DNA from 2 places in the Megasphaera indica genome. Region 1 is predicted to be linked to the other one. Evidence: riboswitches for the same ligand, from Rfam matches in the RefSeq annotation. Region 1 holds a riboswitch; the other holds the start of a gene.

Region 1 (7,873 bases):
CAAGAAGCATCCGGCAGGACGCTATCTTTATGATTTCTATGGACCTCATATTTTTCAATCCGATATCTGTAATGCCGACGTGACCCTCGGTGATTTGCTCATCCACGAAGGGCCGGCTTTGGAAGCGCAGGATTTTGCAGCCGAAGTCTTCCATGCCGATAAGACCTATTTCGTCCTCAATGGCTCTTCGTCGTCCAATAAGGTCGTCACCAATGCCTTGCTGACGCCTGGCGACTTGGTCCTCTACGACCGCAACAATCACAAGTCCGTCGCTCTCGGGGCTCTCATCCAGGCCGGGGCGACGCCGGTCTATTTGGAAACAGCCCGCAATCCCTATGGCTTCATCGGCGGCATCGACGCCCACTGCTTCGATGAAACGTATCTGCGCCAGCTGGCAGCCGAACGGGATCCGGAAAAAGCCAAGGCCAAGCGGCCTTTCCGCCTGGCTGTCATCCAGCTCGGCACTTATGACGGGACGCTGTACAATGCCCGCTATGTCGTCGACCGCATCGGTCATCTCTGCGACTACATCCTCTTTGATTCGGCCTGGGTCGGCTATGAGCAGTTCATTCCCATGCTCAAGGACTGCTCGCCGCTGCTCCTCGATTTGCATGAAGACGATCCGGGTATCATGGTCGTCCAGTCGGTCCATAAGCAGCAGGCTGGTTTTTCTCAGGCTTCGCAGATCCACAAGAAGGACAACCATATCCATAACCAGTCCCGCTACTGCAACCACAAGACCTTCAACAATGCCTTTATGGCCAATGCGTCGACGAGTCCTTTTTATCCCATGTTCGCTACTATCGCTGTCAACGCCAAAATCCATGCCGGTGCGGCTGGCCGCAAGATGTGGATGGACTGCGTGAAAATGGGTATCGAAGCCCGCAAGGATATCCTGCGCCGCTGCCACTATATCCGGCCGTTCGTGGCACCGACGGTCTACGGCAAGCCCTGGCAGGATGGCAATACGGATGACATGGCCAACGACCTGGCCTATTTCACCTTTGAACCGGATGCCAAGTGGCATGCTTTTGAAGGATACGGGCCGGGACAATATCTCGTCGACCCCTGCAAATTGTTATTGACAACACCGGGTATCGACGCTGAATCGGGACAGTACGAAGATTTCGGTATCCATGCCAACATCCTGGCGACGTACCTTCGCGGTAACGGCGTCATCCCGGAAAAATGTGATTTGAATTCGATCCTCTTCCTGCTGACACCGGCTGAAAATAGGAATAAGATGCGCCTCCTCGTGTCCCAGCTGGTCCGTTTTGAACGCTTCGTCGACCACGATGTCCCCATGCAGGAAGTCCTCCTCGGCGTCTACAACTCACATCCGGACCGCTACGCCGGCTATACGATTCGCCAGCTCTGTCAGGAAATGCATGATTTCTATAAGGCGCGGAACGTCAAGGACCTGCAGAAGAAACTCTTCCGTCGGGCATACTTGCCGGAATACGCCATGAATGCCCAGGATGCGCAATACGCTTTCATCCGTGGCCAGGGTGAGCTGGTGCCCCTCGATGAAATCGAAGGCCGCATCGCCCTGGAAGGGGCCCTGCCGTACCCGCCGGGCGTCCTCTGCGTCGTCCCGGGCGAACGCTGGTCCCATACGGCAGTCCAGTATTTCAAGGCCCTGGAAGAAGGCCTCAATGAATTGCCGGGCTTCGCCTCGGAAATCCAGGGCGTCTATCTGGAAAAAGAAGACGATGGACGCATCCACGCCTATGGGTATGTGCTGAAAGAGTGAACTTTTTAGTGGCTAGTGGCTAGTTGTTAGGGATTAGCGGATGGCTTTAAATTTAAAGGTCTTTTCTGCAATCTATAAACACCGAACTGTAAACCATAAAGTTAAAATATAGCCATTAAGGCATAAGAAAACCCGCCTCCAGGTTCCAACTTTAGGCGGGTTTTCTAATATCCAATTATCAAGGGGCTGACCGTTTACCGGATAGCACCTTTCTTGCTTTTATTATATATTATTGTCTTGGGACGTCAACTAAACTACAATAATGTCTTTACGGCTTCGGCAATTTTTTTGGCGATGTACGGGTTATTCATGGTGTAGACGTGGATGCCGTCTACGCCGTTGGCCAGGAGGTCGGCAATCTGGTCGACAGCATAGGCGATGCCGATGTCTCGCATGGATTCGGGAGTGTCACCGTATTTTGCAATGGCCCGCTGGAATTTGATGGGGAGCGTGGCGCCGCACATGGTGACCATGCGTTCGATTTGAGCTTTATTGGTGACGGGCATGATGCCGGCTTCGATGGGGACGTTGATGCCGGCGATTTCACAGCGTTCGAGGAAGCGGTAGAAAAGGGCGTTGTCGAAGAATAGCTGAGAAATGAACTCGCTGGCACCGGCGTCGACTTTGGTCTTCAAGTTGCGGATGTCGGCAGCCAGGGTCTTGGCTTCGGTATGGCCTTCGGGATAGCAGGCGCCGATGACGTTGAAGTCCGGTTCCTTTTCTTTGATGAAGGCTACGAGGTCGCTGGCATGTTCAAAGACGTGAGCCCGTTCGCGGCCCGGTACTTCGTCGCCGCGCAGGGCCAGGATGTTTTCGATGCCCGCTTCTTTCAATTCTTTCAGGTTCTGCAGGGCTGCTTCTTCCGTGAGGTAGATGCAGGGCATATGGGCCGCCGTTTCGCAGCCTAACTGCTTGATGTACGTAGCGACTTCGACGGTACGGTTACCGCCCGTGCCGCCGGCGCCGCAGGTGACGCTGATGAAGTCAGGATGGAGCTGGCTCAGCTCGTCCAGGGTCGGATAGACCGTTTCGACGGGAATGTCCCGTTTCGGTGGAAAGACTTCAAAAGAAAAGACCGTTTTTTTGGCAAAAAGCTCATTCGTATGCATGTATATGAATTCCCCCTATGTTGTTGCATGTCAAGGTTTCTGCCATTAGGCATAACACCTTTCTTTTCCAGCTGTTAGCAGTTAGTTATTAGGGATTAGGGGCTACTAACTGCTAATCCCTAAAGGCTAACTACTTTAAATGAGAAAGTCGTGTATGTAAAGAAAATCTTTGCTGTGACGACTCCTGTATAAACTTTTATTAGAAGCTCGGCAGGATTGCGCCCTGGTATTTGTCTTCAATGAATTTCTTGACTTCCGGAGACTGGAGGGCTTTGACGAGTTTCTGGATTTCCGGACGATTTTCATCGCCTTCACGGATGACGAGGACATTGGCGTACGGCGAATCTTTCGGTTCCAGGAAGAGGGCGTCTTTCAGCGGATTGAGGCCGGCTTCCATAGCGAAGTTGGTGTTGATCAAAGCGATGTCCACGTCATCGATGGAACGGGGAATCTGGGCGGCTTCGAGTTCGACGAACTGGAGGTGCTTATCGTTCTTTTCGACGTCCTGTACGGTCGACGTAATGTTACCGCCGTCTTTCAGGCCGATGAGGCCGGCGCTCTGCAAAATGAGGAGGGCGCGGCCGCCGTTGGTCGGGTCATTGGGGATGGCGACTTTCGCACCGTCCGGCAGGTCTTTCAAATCCTTGATCTTATGGGAATAAATGCCCATCGGTTCGACGTGGATCTTGGCGATGGCTTTCAGTTTCGTGCCGTGTTCGCTGTTGAATTTATCGAGGTACGGCGAATGCTGGAAGAAGTTGGCGTCCAGTTCTTTGTCGTTCAGGGCCAGGTTCGGTTTGACGTAATCCGTGAATTCGACGACTTTCAAGTCGACGCCTTCTTTGGCCAGGAGCGGCTTGATTTCGTTGAGGATTTCGCCGTGCGGTACGGGCGTAGCGCCGACGGTGACCGTCGTGTTCTTGGAAGACGAGCCGCTGGAAGCGGAATCACTGCCGCAGCCGGCAGCCAGGAAAGCGACGGCCAGCAGGGCCGAAGCGGCGAGAAGCGAGAGTTTCTTGAGATTTTTCATGAAGATTCCTCCTAACAAAATATAGAATAATATAGACCATCCTGTTCCGTCATTTTATCCATAAAAAAGACCTCTTTCCGAAAGAGAAAGAGGTTGATTGCTGATTCTTTATCTCTCGGAATAATCCGCAGGAATTAGCACCGTCATCGTCGGTTGCCGGGTTTCATAGGGCCAGTCCCTCCACCACTCTGGATAAATGTCGTCTAAAGTTGTCTTGATTCTTAGTTTATCATGGATAGGCGATTTGTCAAGAGGCCAGGCAGGTCATTGACAAAACTATACTGAAAGCGTATCATTTAGGCACAATCTTAAGAGGGGGTATCATTGATGATTCAATGGAAAGTTCCGGCAGCAGCGACAAGGAAATCAAGATCGGGGCCACAGCCGGTCCGCATGCCGAAGTCGTCGAAGCCGTAGCCAAGGAAGCGGAAAAGCAGGGGATTCACAGTGAACGTACTCCCGCCTATAGAGGCGGGAGCTTCCTGCTTCAACGAGAACAGCGCCACTGACTCCAAAGAGTTGCGGCGGCTTACACTCTCTCCACAGGCGTAGATTCCCGTGCGCCCCACGGTATTTTATGGATTACGTCAGGCAGATATCCGCCTGGCTTCTTCCCGAATATTTATGGCAGCGTTCTTATCGCGATTATGGTGACTGCCACATTTCGGGCAATCCCATTCCCTTACAGATAAGTCCTTGGTTTCGTGGTTCTGATATCCGCAAACATGGCACAGTTGGCTGCTTGGATACCACTTGTCTATCTTGATAAGCTGTTTGCCTTGCCAAGCCAACTTATATTCCAGCATGTTCGTGAACAGATTCCAGCCATTGTCAGCTACGGATTTGCCAAAACTGAACTTGCCACCCTTTTTCCGCTTTGCCATCGCTTTGACGCTAATATCCTCAATGCCAATGACATCATAGCGATCTGCAAGGTAGCGAGCCTTCTTATGCAGGAAGTCCTGCCGTTGATTGGCCACTTTCTCATGGAGAATAGCTACACGCAGTCTTTGTTTTTCTCTGTTGTGACTTCCTTTCTGCTTTTGGGATAGCTTCCGCTGTGCCTTAGCCAATCTTTTCTCTGCCGTTCGCAGGAAATCGGGATACTCAGCATCCTCCTCATCGGAAGCCACATACAAGCCGTGCATCACAAAATCCAGGCCCAGGAACGTCTTCGGTATGACCGGGAGTATTTGGTTTTCATACTCCACCAGCATACTGATATAGTACTTTCCGGATGGCGTCTGGCTGATGGTTACGGTCTTTATGATACTGTTCTCTGGCAAGGGACGATGCTGGCATAATTTCACCCAGCCGACTTTCGGCAGTTTCACCTTATGGCCCTCGATTCGGACAGAGCCTTTCTGGTTGTTCGTGGAATACGAAGCACGACAATTCTTCTTGGACTTGAATCGCGGCTTGCCAAAATGCTTTCGGTTGCTCAAGATGTTATGGTACGCCTTGTTCAAGTTCATCTGAGCGTTGGCAAGAGCCAGACTATCCACTTCTTTCAGCCAAGGGAATTCTTCCTTGTACTGCGCAGGCGTGTTATTCAGCTTTTGGCCGGTTTCCTTATAATAGTCAATGCGGTCACGCAGCATCTTGTTGTAGATGAATCGGACACACCCAAAGGTCTTGGCAAACATCATTTTCTGTGCCGTTGTCGGATAGATTCTGTATCGGTATGCCTTATTCACTATCATCACCTGCCTTGACTTTCCAAATCCTTTTACTCTTACTACTGATTATACTGCAAATCAACTTGTGAAGCCATTGTTTTTCTGATGGCATCGAGCCCTCAGAAAAACTTGCAATTCATCTCACCGCCTAAAGAGGCGGGAGACTTCTTGCAGAATCAGGTTAAAGTCGTCGAATTTTCCGACTATATTACGCCAGACAAGGCTTTGGCCGATGGCGACATCGATTTGGTCAGCTACCAGCACAAGCCGTTCTTGGATAATTTCAATAAGCAGAATGGCACTGATTTAGTGCCTATCGGCAATACGATCCTCATGCGCATGGGGATTTACAGCGACAAATATAAGAGCGTCGATGCTTTGCCCGACGGCGCTGTCATCGCCATTCCCAACGACCCGACCAATGGCGGCCGCGGTTTGGCACTCCTCCAGCGGGCAGGCCTCTTGAAGCTCAAGGACGGCGTCGGTTTCAAGGCTACGTCGGCTGATGTCGTAGATAATCCGAAGCATTTCCAGTTCAAGGAAATCGAAGCCGCCCAGCTTCCGCGCAGCCTCGGTGACGTCGATGCCGCCGTCATCACCATGAACTACGTCATGAGCGCCGGCCTCAACGTCAAAGAACAGGGCATCTTCCTGGAACCGAAAGACGAACCGCTGGCCGTCATGGTCCTGGCTGTCCGGGCTCAGGACAAGGACAACCCGACGTACAAGAAGGTTGCTGGAATCTTCCATTCCGATGCTGTCAAGAAGTTCATTGCCGATAAATACAACGGCACCATCGAACCGGCTGAATAGGCGGGTCTAAGGCTTGACAATAGGCGCGTTACAAGTATATAATAAAGCAAAATCTAAATGGATTTGTCGATGAACGAAACGAGTATATCCGATTGTGGCAGTTCCAGCGAGCCGATGGCAGTGGGAGTTCGGCACGGACCGGCGGATAGAATGGATTCGGGAGATGCGGCCTGAACGGTAACCAGTAGGGTGCGACGGTGTATTTCCACCGCTATCAAAGAAACGTGTATCGCTTATGCCGTACATGTAGAGCTGGACTCACTGAGTCAATCTGGGTGGCACCGCGGAAGAAATCAAACCTTTCGTCCCTGTATAGGGACGGAAGGTTTTTTTGTGTCTTCAAATAGAAGGGGAGAGAAAGATGCTGGAAATGAAAGATGTCAGTTTCAACTACGGCAATGGCGTGCCCGTATTGGAACATGTAAATGTACAGATCGGTGAGGGCGAATTCATCGGTCTCGGCGGCCGCAACGGCTGCGGCAAGACGACGGTGACGCGCCTGCTCATGGGGCTGGAAAAGCCCGTATCCGGGGAAATCCTGTATGACGGCAAGGTCATCAACGATGACGATGCTTCTGTGCGAAGCCATTTCATGGGCTACGTTTTCCAGCGGCCGGAACGGCAGATGTTCCGGCCGACGGTCCGTGAAGAAGTAGCCTACGGGCCGCAGCAGCTGGGCATGAGCCGCGACGAGATCCGTCAGGCCGTCGACGAAGCCCTGGCTGCGACGGAACTGACGGATTTGGCTGAAGCCTATCCGCCCAACTTGAACCGCGGTGAAAAACAGCGCGTCGCCATTGCTTCGGCCATCGCCATGCATACGAAATACATCGTCCTCGATGAACCGACGAGCGGCCAGGACAGTGAAGACAAGGACCAGCTCATGGCCTTGCTGACGGACCTCAATAAAAAGGGCATGACCATCCTCATCATCAGTCATGACATGGATATTTTCGCCGAATACTGTCAGCGCGTCCTGGTCATCGGCAACCATACCAAGGCTTTCGACGGGACGCCGCAGGAACTGTTCACCCAGCGCGATGATTTATATGACCTGGGCCTGAGCCGGCCCGATGCTGTCACTTTATCCATGGCGGTCCCCGATTTTCCCTATTGTAAATCGATGAAAGAATTTACGACAGCCATGCTGGAACGGATTGGAGGTACGAAAAAATGATGAAGAATTTGGTCCCTGTTACGAAATTGATCGGCACCTTTGCCTTTTCCTTCTGGGCCTTGGTCATGCATACGACGCTGCCTCTGGTCATCTTAGTCGTCATCGAACTCATCCTCTTGGGCTTATGCGGCAGCCTGTCGCGCAACCTCAAGGCCGTCTTCAGCCTGGCCGTCTTCGCCGTCTTCCTGGCTGTCGTCCAGCTCCTGGGCGGCGGGTCCCTGGAATCGGCTTATGTCACGGGCCTGCGCATGCTGGCCATGACCATCGTCTTCATTATCTTGCTGACGACGACGCGCCTGCAGGATTTGACGG
Region 2 (7,873 bases), on a different contig from region 1:
GCGGCCGTGCTGGCTGCTGTAGAGCAGGCTCCAGCCCCGCAGGCGGTGTCGGTCATCCGAGCCCGTCGTGCGGCCGGCAAAGAAGGTCAGGCTGCCCGGCCCGGTAGTCTGCTCTCCCAGGCGCAGGCGCAGGCCGTCGACTTTCTTGTCGATGACGTTGCCATCGAGGAGGTAGTAATTGAAACGGCCCGCTTCGACTTTCAGCCGGGCCTGTTCGTGCTGCACGTAGAGTCGTCCGAGGTATAAGTGATGGTCGGCGTTCGCGTCCTTGTCGTTGCGCAGGTCTTCGAGCTGCGTGCGCAGCGACGTCTTTTCGTTGAAGTGGATGAAGGGGAAGAGGCGCAGGCGGCGCGTCGTCAGGTAAATCCGTTCATCGTGGCGGCGGACCTTATCCGGGGCCGTACGGCTGTCGGCGCGGAACTGGCCGCGGCCCCAGAGCCAGCGGTAGTCACCGTGGATGTCGACGTAGGGATACGTGTTTTTTTCCGTGACCGGGATTTCCTGATCCTCCAAAGGCGCTGTGTCATCGACCGGCCTTTCCGGGACGGCCGGCGAACTGGCAGACAGGCCGAGGGGGATGAGCACGGCCCAGGCGAGGCAGGCGGCTGTTTTCCATGGCGGGAAGGACTTCGTGTTCATGAGTATATCCTTTCACAATACTTTTTTATAAGTATATCATGCCTGAAAGTCTGCTGTATACCATACTGGTTTACAAAAAGGCACTTTCAACATGGTGTCCCAAGGGAAGACCAACCAGGAAATCGCCAAGGCCCTCAATATCGCCGAAATCACTGTCAAGAAGCGCCTGTCCCAGCTCTATCAGCGCTTCGGCGTGACCAATAGGACCGGCCTGATCCATAAATTCAAGGGCAAGGCCTGAAGGCTGTCCGTTGCGGCAGGCGGCGATGGCCTGTATAATGGAGGGAAAATAGATAGGAAAGAGGAGATCGTTTATGAAAATCAGGACGGCTACGATGGCCGATTTAGCCGCTGTGGCGGCTGTAGAGAAAGCCTGCTTCCCGCCGGCAGAAGCGGCGACGGCCGATGAATTCCGGGACCGCCTGGCCCATTATGCGGCCCATTTCTGGCTGCTCTTCGATGAAAAGGGGGACCTCGTGTCCTTCGTCGACGGCATGGTGACGGATGAACGGGATTTGACTGACGCCATGTACGCTCAGGCGGCCATGCATGACGAAAAGGGGGCCTGGCAGATGATTTTCGGCGTCAATACCCTGCCTTCGTGCCGCCGCCATGGCTATGCCGGGAAGCTCCTGGAAGCGGCCATTGCCGACGCCAGGCAGCAGGGACGACAGGGCCTGGTCCTGACCTGCAAAGACAAGCTCCTCCCGTACTATGCGAAATTCGGCTTCCAGAACGAAGGCATCAGCGCCTCCGTCCACGGCGGCGTCACCTGGTACCAGATGCGCCTGACTTTTTAAAATGAGGTTTTAAAATGAAGTGATGGTTTTAAATTTTAAACCATCCGCTAACGGCTAACTGCTAACGGCTTACAAGGGCTGTCGCATGTGCGACAAGCCCTTGTTTAATCCATGAAAAACGTGTATAATTAAAGTTAGTCTGATGATTTTTATGTATGTCGACAGGGGAGATGTGTTTGTTCATGAATAAAACGATCGTTACGTCTATTTTTGTCGTATTGGCCTTATTATTATCGACGACGTGGGACTTGCTGGCTGTCAAGATTTTGCTGACAGGCTGTCTCATGGGCTGGCTGGCCCGGACTATCGTCGCCAATTTCCAGGCCAATGCCAAAAAAGCCGCTGCCCGTAAGAAGCGGGTCCGCCGTCCGCGTGCGGCCCAGCACAGTCAGGCCAGCCGGACGAGCCAGGCCGGTGTATCCGGGCACTGAGGATGAAAAAACTGAAATCCATAAAATATAAATAATTGTCACATTGACATGTAATATGTTAAAGAGATTAAACGAAATCATAACGTTTAATCTCTTTTTTATTCTTAAAAAATATAAGTAAAACGCCGATGATGACTTAATAGTATATTTGACAGGCCCTTTTAATCGTGTTATACCGTACACATGCGCAGAAGCGAAGATGTATTTTATGGCATTCATTTTTATTTACCTTAACATCTTCAGCTCCTCCGCATAAATCCATTTGTTTTTTTTGGAGTATAGGAGGAATTTCTATGAATGGTGTTGTTTTAGTCACTTGTGCTATCGTCATCCTGGCGGTAGCCTATCGGTTCTATGGCAAGTGGCTGGCTAAGACGTGGGGCATCGACCCCAACGCCCTGACGCCGGCCCATCGCCTGGAAGATGGCCAGGATTATACGCCGTCTTCTAAGTTCACGGTCTTTGCCAATCAGTTCTCGTCCATCACCGGTGCCGGCCCTGTCACGGGCCCGATCATCGCCGCTGCCTACGGCTGGCTGCCGGCTTTCTTATGGCTCATGATCGGCGGCGTCTTCTTCGGTGCCGTCCAGGACTTCGCAGCCCTCTACGCATCCATGAAGAATGACGGCAAATCCATGGGCGTCCTCATCGAAAAGTACATCGGTACGACGGGCCGCCGCCTGTTCCTGCTCTTCTGCTGGGTCTTCAGCCTGCTGGTCATCGCCGCTTTCGGCGATATCGTCGCTACGACGTTCAACGGCTTTGCCAAGGATGGTTCCCTGGTCCTGCCCAATGCGGCAGCTGCATCCATTTCCATGCTGTTCATCTTCGTCGCCATTGCCTTTGGCCTGTTCATCAAGAAGTTCAATCCCAGTGAAAAAGTACGCTTCGTCATCGCCATCGTCCTCTTGATCGCCATGCTCTATGTCGGCATCGACCTGCCGATTTACCTGGACCGCATGACCTGGCTGTACATCATCTTCGCTTATATTTTCTTTGCTTCCATCATGCCCATGTGGCTCCTGAAACAGCCGCGTGACTACATCAGCGCCTTCCTGCTGCTCATGATGATCGCCGGCGGCGTCATCGGTATCTTCATCGCCCAGCCGACGCTGAATATGCCGGCCTTCACGTCCTTCTCGGTCGGCGGCAAGGATTTGTTCCCGATCCTGTTCATCACCATCGCCTGCGGTGCCGTTTCCGGCTTCCACAGCCTCGTTTCGTCTGGTACGTCGTCGAAGACCCTGGATAAGGAACAGGATTCGGTCTTCGTCGGCTACGGTTCCATGTGCGTCGAATCGGTCTTAGGTGTCGTTTCCCTGGTCATCGCCTGCGCTGCCGCTTCCAACGGCCATGTCGCTTCGGGCACGCCGTTCCAGATCTTCTCCGGCGCCGTCGCTGGTTTCTTCACCATGTTCGGCCTGTCCCAGACGGCAGCTGCCTGCATCATGACCATGTGCGTTTCTGCCCTGGCCCTGACGACCCTCGATGCCGTCGGCCGTATCGGTCGTATGTCCTTCCAGGAACTGTTCAGCGTCGATGAAGGACAGGAAATGAACACGATCCAGAAAATCTGCGTCAATAAGTATTTTGCTACGGTCATCACCTTGTTTTTCGGCTTCCTGCTCTGCTTAGGCGGCTACATGAACATCTGGCCTCTCTTCGGCTCGGCCAACCAGCTGCTGTCGGCCATGGTCCTCATCTGCCTGACGGTCTTCCTCAAGACGACAGGCCGCAAGAGCTTCATGCTCTACGTCCCCATGGTCGTCATGTTCTGCGTTACCATGACAGCCCTCGTCGAATCGGCTTATGCCCTGATCATCAAGATTGCCTCGGGTAACTGGTCGCTCCTCATCGAAGGATTGCAGTTCGTCCTGGCCATCGCTCTCATGGTCCTGGCCATCTCCATCGTCTACCACTGCGGGAAAGAACTCGTCCACGCCGACAACAAAACGGCACACCACGACGCCCAGCCCACGGCGACGCATTGAGGGTGTCAGCAGCTAGCAGTCAGCAGTTAGCGGTTAGCAGCTAGCAGTCAGCAGTTAGCGGTTAGCAGCTAGCAGTCAGCAGTTAGCGGTCAGCAGTTAGCAGTTAGCAGCTAGGGGTTAGCTGTTAGACACTAACGGCTACCCCCTAACGGCTAATCCCTAAAAAGGGCCTGCTGTATATGCAACAAGCCCTTTTTACTTATAAAAAAATATAATTTATAAAGTTAAATTCCTATCAAAAGCCATGGGTATAACGTTTACATTGTAAAATATGAAAGTTTCTGCTTAAAATCCCTTGACAATATACTCTGTAAAGTGTACACTCTTGGTAACGTTTCCGATAGGAAGCTATTCATTTTAGTCATCAAAGAGGTATGTTATCATGGGGTACTTAAAAAATTTGACCATCATGTGTTGTATGATATGATCGTATTGTACAACCATTCATAAGGACAATACAATACGAAACCTATTCATCCAGAGCAGCTGAGGGACTGGCCCGATGACGCTGCGGCAACCTACGTAGGTAAGGTGCCAATTCCAGCAGGAAATAACCTGGCAGATGAAGTCATGGGCATACGTCTATTTATAGCGCCATCTGCATCAGCAGGCGGCGCTTTTCTTTTTGCCAAAAAGGAGCTGAGTACATGGAGCATGTGGCAACGTATTTGACAGAGCTGATCGGCAACACGCCGCTCTTGGAACTGACTCATTGGCAGGCTCGGCACGGCCTCAAGGCCCGCGTCCTGGCCAAGCTGGAGTACATGAACCCCTTGGGCAGCGTCAAGGACCGCGTAGCGGCAGCCATGATCGACGAAGGGATACGGCAGGGGAAGATCAACAAAGATACGGTCATCATCGAACCGACGAGCGGCAATACAGGCATCGGCCTGGCCCTGGTCGCCGCCGTGAAGGGCCTGCACCTGATCTTGACCATGCCCGATACGATGAGCCTGGAACGGCGTAAGATCGTGTCAGCCCTGGGGGCGGAAATCGTGCTGACACCGGGCATCGAGGGGATGCGCGGCAGCATCGGCAAAGCTGAAGAATTGAGGGATTCTTACGGCAATGCCTTCATTCCCCAGCAGTTCGACAATCCGGCCAATCCAGCCATCCACCGCCAGACGACGGCGGAAGAAATCTGGCGCGACACGGACGGCAAGGTAGATATCTTCATTTCGTCCGTCGGCACAGGCGGCACCATTACCGGTACGGCCCAGGGCCTGAAAGGCCATAAGCCGGACGTCCAGATCGTCGCCGTTGAGCCGAAAGATTCCGCTGTCCTGCACGGAGGCCGGCCGGGCCCGCACGCCATTCAGGGGATTGGCGCCGGGTTCATCCCGAAAGTTTTGGATATGTCTCTCGTAGATGATGTGATCGACGTATCCAATGAGGACGCCTACGGCCGGGCCAGAGAAGTCGCCAAGACCGACGGCCTTTTGGTCGGCATTTCGTCCGGTGCGTCGCTTCAGGCAGCCCTGGAACTGGCCAGCCGGCCGGAAAACGAAGGCAAGACCATCGTCGTCCTCCTGCCGGACGGCGGCGAACGCTATTTATCGACGGCTTTATTTGAGGGGTAAGGAATCTAAGCCGGTATAGAGGGGGAAAGAAAATGAACAAGAAGCGCATCATAGCTATACTGGCTTTTTCGGCGGCACTCGCCGTCGCTGGGGCCTTGGCTGGCTGCGGACGCAGTGATACAACCGAGGGCGGCGGCACGATGACGCTGACCAATGTCTCGTATGATCCAACCCGTGAGTTATATAAAGAATACAATGAATTATTCCAGCAGCACTATCGTGAGACGACAGGCAAGGATATCCGCATCATCCAGTCCCATGGCGGATCGGGCAGTCAGGCCCGGTCGGTCATCGAAGGCAGCAAGGCCGATGTCGTGACCCTGGCCCTGGCCCACGATGTGTCGCTCATCGAAAGGGCCGGCCTCATCCATGAAGGCTGGCAGGGGGATTTCGCCAACGATTCGGCGCCGTACACGTCGACCATCGTCTTCCTGGTCCGCAAGGGGAACCCGAAAGGGATACGTGACTGGGACGACCTGGTAAAGCCCGGCGTGAGCGTCATTACGCCGGACCCGAAGAGCAGCGGCGGCGCCTGCTGGAACTTCCTGGCCGCCTGGAGCTGGGGCCTTGACCATTTCGGGGGAAATGAAATCAAGACCCGGGCCTTCATGACCGACTTGTACCGCAATGTGACGGTCATGGATTCCGGCGCCCGCGGCTCGACGACGACCTTTGTCGAAAACGGACAAGGTGACGTCCTTATCGCTTGGGAAAACGAAGCGCTTTATTCGATGCGCGAATATCCCGATAAGTTCGACCTCGTCGTGCCCAGCATCAGTATCCTGGCCCAGCCCAGCGTGGCTGTCGTCGACCGCCTGGCCCGGCGCAAGGGTCATGAAGAGGCGGCTCATGAATACCTGGCCTACCTCTATTCCGATGAGGCCCAGGAACTGGCCGCCAAGAACGGTTTCCGGCCGTCTAATCCGGATATCCTCCGGCGTTATGCCGACCGCTTCGATCTCAAGGTCAAGCTGACCAAGATCAGCGACTTCGGCGGCTGGGAGGCTGCGTATGTTAAATTTTTCAACGACGACGCCTTGTTCGATAAGATCATGGCCGACGTCAACGGCGATGCATAGGAGGGGAGCCGGATGAAACACTTTTTTGCCCGTTCCGGCGGGCGCAATCAGATTATTCCCGGCTTCGGCCTGTCCATGGGCATGACCCTTACCATGTTGTCCCTGCTCATCCTCATCCCGCTGGCGTCGGTCCTGGCGCACTCCCTGCAGCTGACGGCCAATGACTATGCCAAGCTCATCACCAACAGCGGCATCCGCAACGCCTTCATCACCAGCATTTCCTGTTCTGTCCTGGCGGCTTTGGTCAACTGCGTCTTTGGCTTCATCCTGGCCTGGGTCCTGGTCCGCTACGATTTCTTCGGGAAACGTCTCCTGAACGGCGTCATCGAACTGCCCTTTGCCTTGCCGACGGCTGTCGCCGGCATCACCCTTTCCAAGCTCTATTCCGATACGGGCTTCTTCGGCAGTTTCTTTGCCAGCTATGGCATCCAGATCGCCTATACCAAGATCGGCCTGACCATCGCCATGGTCTTCGTCGGCATCCCGTTCGTCGTCCGCTCGATCCAGCCGGTCCTGGAGAAGCTCGACCCGACGTATGAAGAAGCGGGCAGCATGCTCGGCGCGTCGCAGTTCACCATTTTCCGGCGCATCATCTTCCCGGAACTGCGGCCGGCCCTGTTGACGGGCTTCGGCCTGGCTTTTGCCCGGGGCCTCGGCGAATACGGCAGCGTCATCTACATTTCCGGCAACAGTGCCAAGCATCATACGCAGGTCGTTTCTTACGTCATCATGCAGAAGCTCAATTACGTCGATTACGCCAGCGCCACGGCCATTGCCCTGGCCATGCTGGTCATCGCCTTTGTCACACTGTTTTCTATCAATATGATCCAGGTCCATCAGGCCCGGCGCGTCCAGTAGAGGAGGGGAGCCATTATGAAACACAGTAAGACAGAAATCGCCTTGCTCACGATCAGCGTCGTCTTCGTCGTGGTCATGCTCATCGTCCCCCTCGTGTCGGTCCTCACCAACTCGCTGGCCGAAGGCTGGGACTTCTACGTACAGGCCCTGACGACGCCATACGTCCTGTCGGCCCTGCGCCTGACCCTGATCGCCACGGTCGCCGCCGTCATCGTCAATACTATCGTCGGCCTCGGTGCGGCCTGGGCTATTTCCAAATTCGACTTCCGGGGCAAGCATTTCCTGACGACCCTCATCGATATACCCTTTTCCATCTCACCGGTCATCGCCGGCCTGGCCTTCATCATGACTTTCGGCCGCATGGGCTGGATCGGTCAGTGGATCGAAGTCCTCAACGACTACTGGGGGACGGATATCCAGATCGTCTTTGCCGTTCCCGGCGTCATCTTGGCGACGATTTTCGTTACCTTTCCCTTCGTCTTCCGGGAAATTATC

The links. Region 1 has a riboswitch for S-adenosylmethionine ahead of ACFCTO_RS07745 (MetQ/NlpA family ABC transporter substrate-binding protein). Riboswitches for the same ligand answer to the same signal wherever they lie in the genome.
Region 2: another riboswitch for S-adenosylmethionine. It lies ahead of cysK (cysteine synthase A); the one in region 1 lies ahead of ACFCTO_RS07745 (MetQ/NlpA family ABC transporter substrate-binding protein).

What each region holds. Positions count from the first base shown of each region.
Region 1 covers NZ_JBKKJR010000013.1:30,611-38,483, reverse strand. The annotation lists gene speC (ornithine decarboxylase) at 1-1,753, shown strand, start outside; gene metF (methylenetetrahydrofolate reductase [NAD(P)H]) at 2,008-2,862, opposite strand; gene ACFCTO_RS07745 (MetQ/NlpA family ABC transporter substrate-binding protein) at 3,062-3,892, opposite strand; SAM riboswitch class I at 3,998-4,091, opposite strand; partial or broken gene ACFCTO_RS07740 (D-methionine-binding lipoprotein metQ) at 4,228-4,335, shown strand; gene ACFCTO_RS07735 (RNA-guided endonuclease TnpB family protein) at 4,480-5,595, opposite strand; gene ACFCTO_RS07730 (MetQ/NlpA family ABC transporter substrate-binding protein) at 5,740-6,384, shown strand; gene ACFCTO_RS07725 (energy-coupling factor ABC transporter ATP-binding protein) at 6,746-7,561, shown strand; gene ACFCTO_RS07720 (energy-coupling factor transporter transmembrane component T family protein) at 7,561-7,873, shown strand, end outside.
Region 2 covers NZ_JBKKJR010000002.1:100,100-107,972, reverse strand. The annotation lists gene ACFCTO_RS02050 (hypothetical protein) at 1-639, opposite strand, end outside; gene ACFCTO_RS02045 (response regulator transcription factor) at 731-880, shown strand; gene ACFCTO_RS02040 (GNAT family N-acetyltransferase) at 954-1,439, shown strand; gene ACFCTO_RS02035 (hypothetical protein) at 1,622-1,870, shown strand; gene ACFCTO_RS02030 (carbon starvation CstA family protein) at 2,164-3,861, shown strand; SAM riboswitch class I at 4,332-4,430, shown strand; gene cysK (cysteine synthase A) at 4,509-5,441, shown strand; gene ACFCTO_RS02020 (sulfate ABC transporter substrate-binding protein) at 5,474-6,520, shown strand; gene cysT (sulfate ABC transporter permease subunit CysT) at 6,533-7,378, shown strand; gene ACFCTO_RS02010 (sulfate ABC transporter permease) at 7,394-7,873, shown strand, end outside.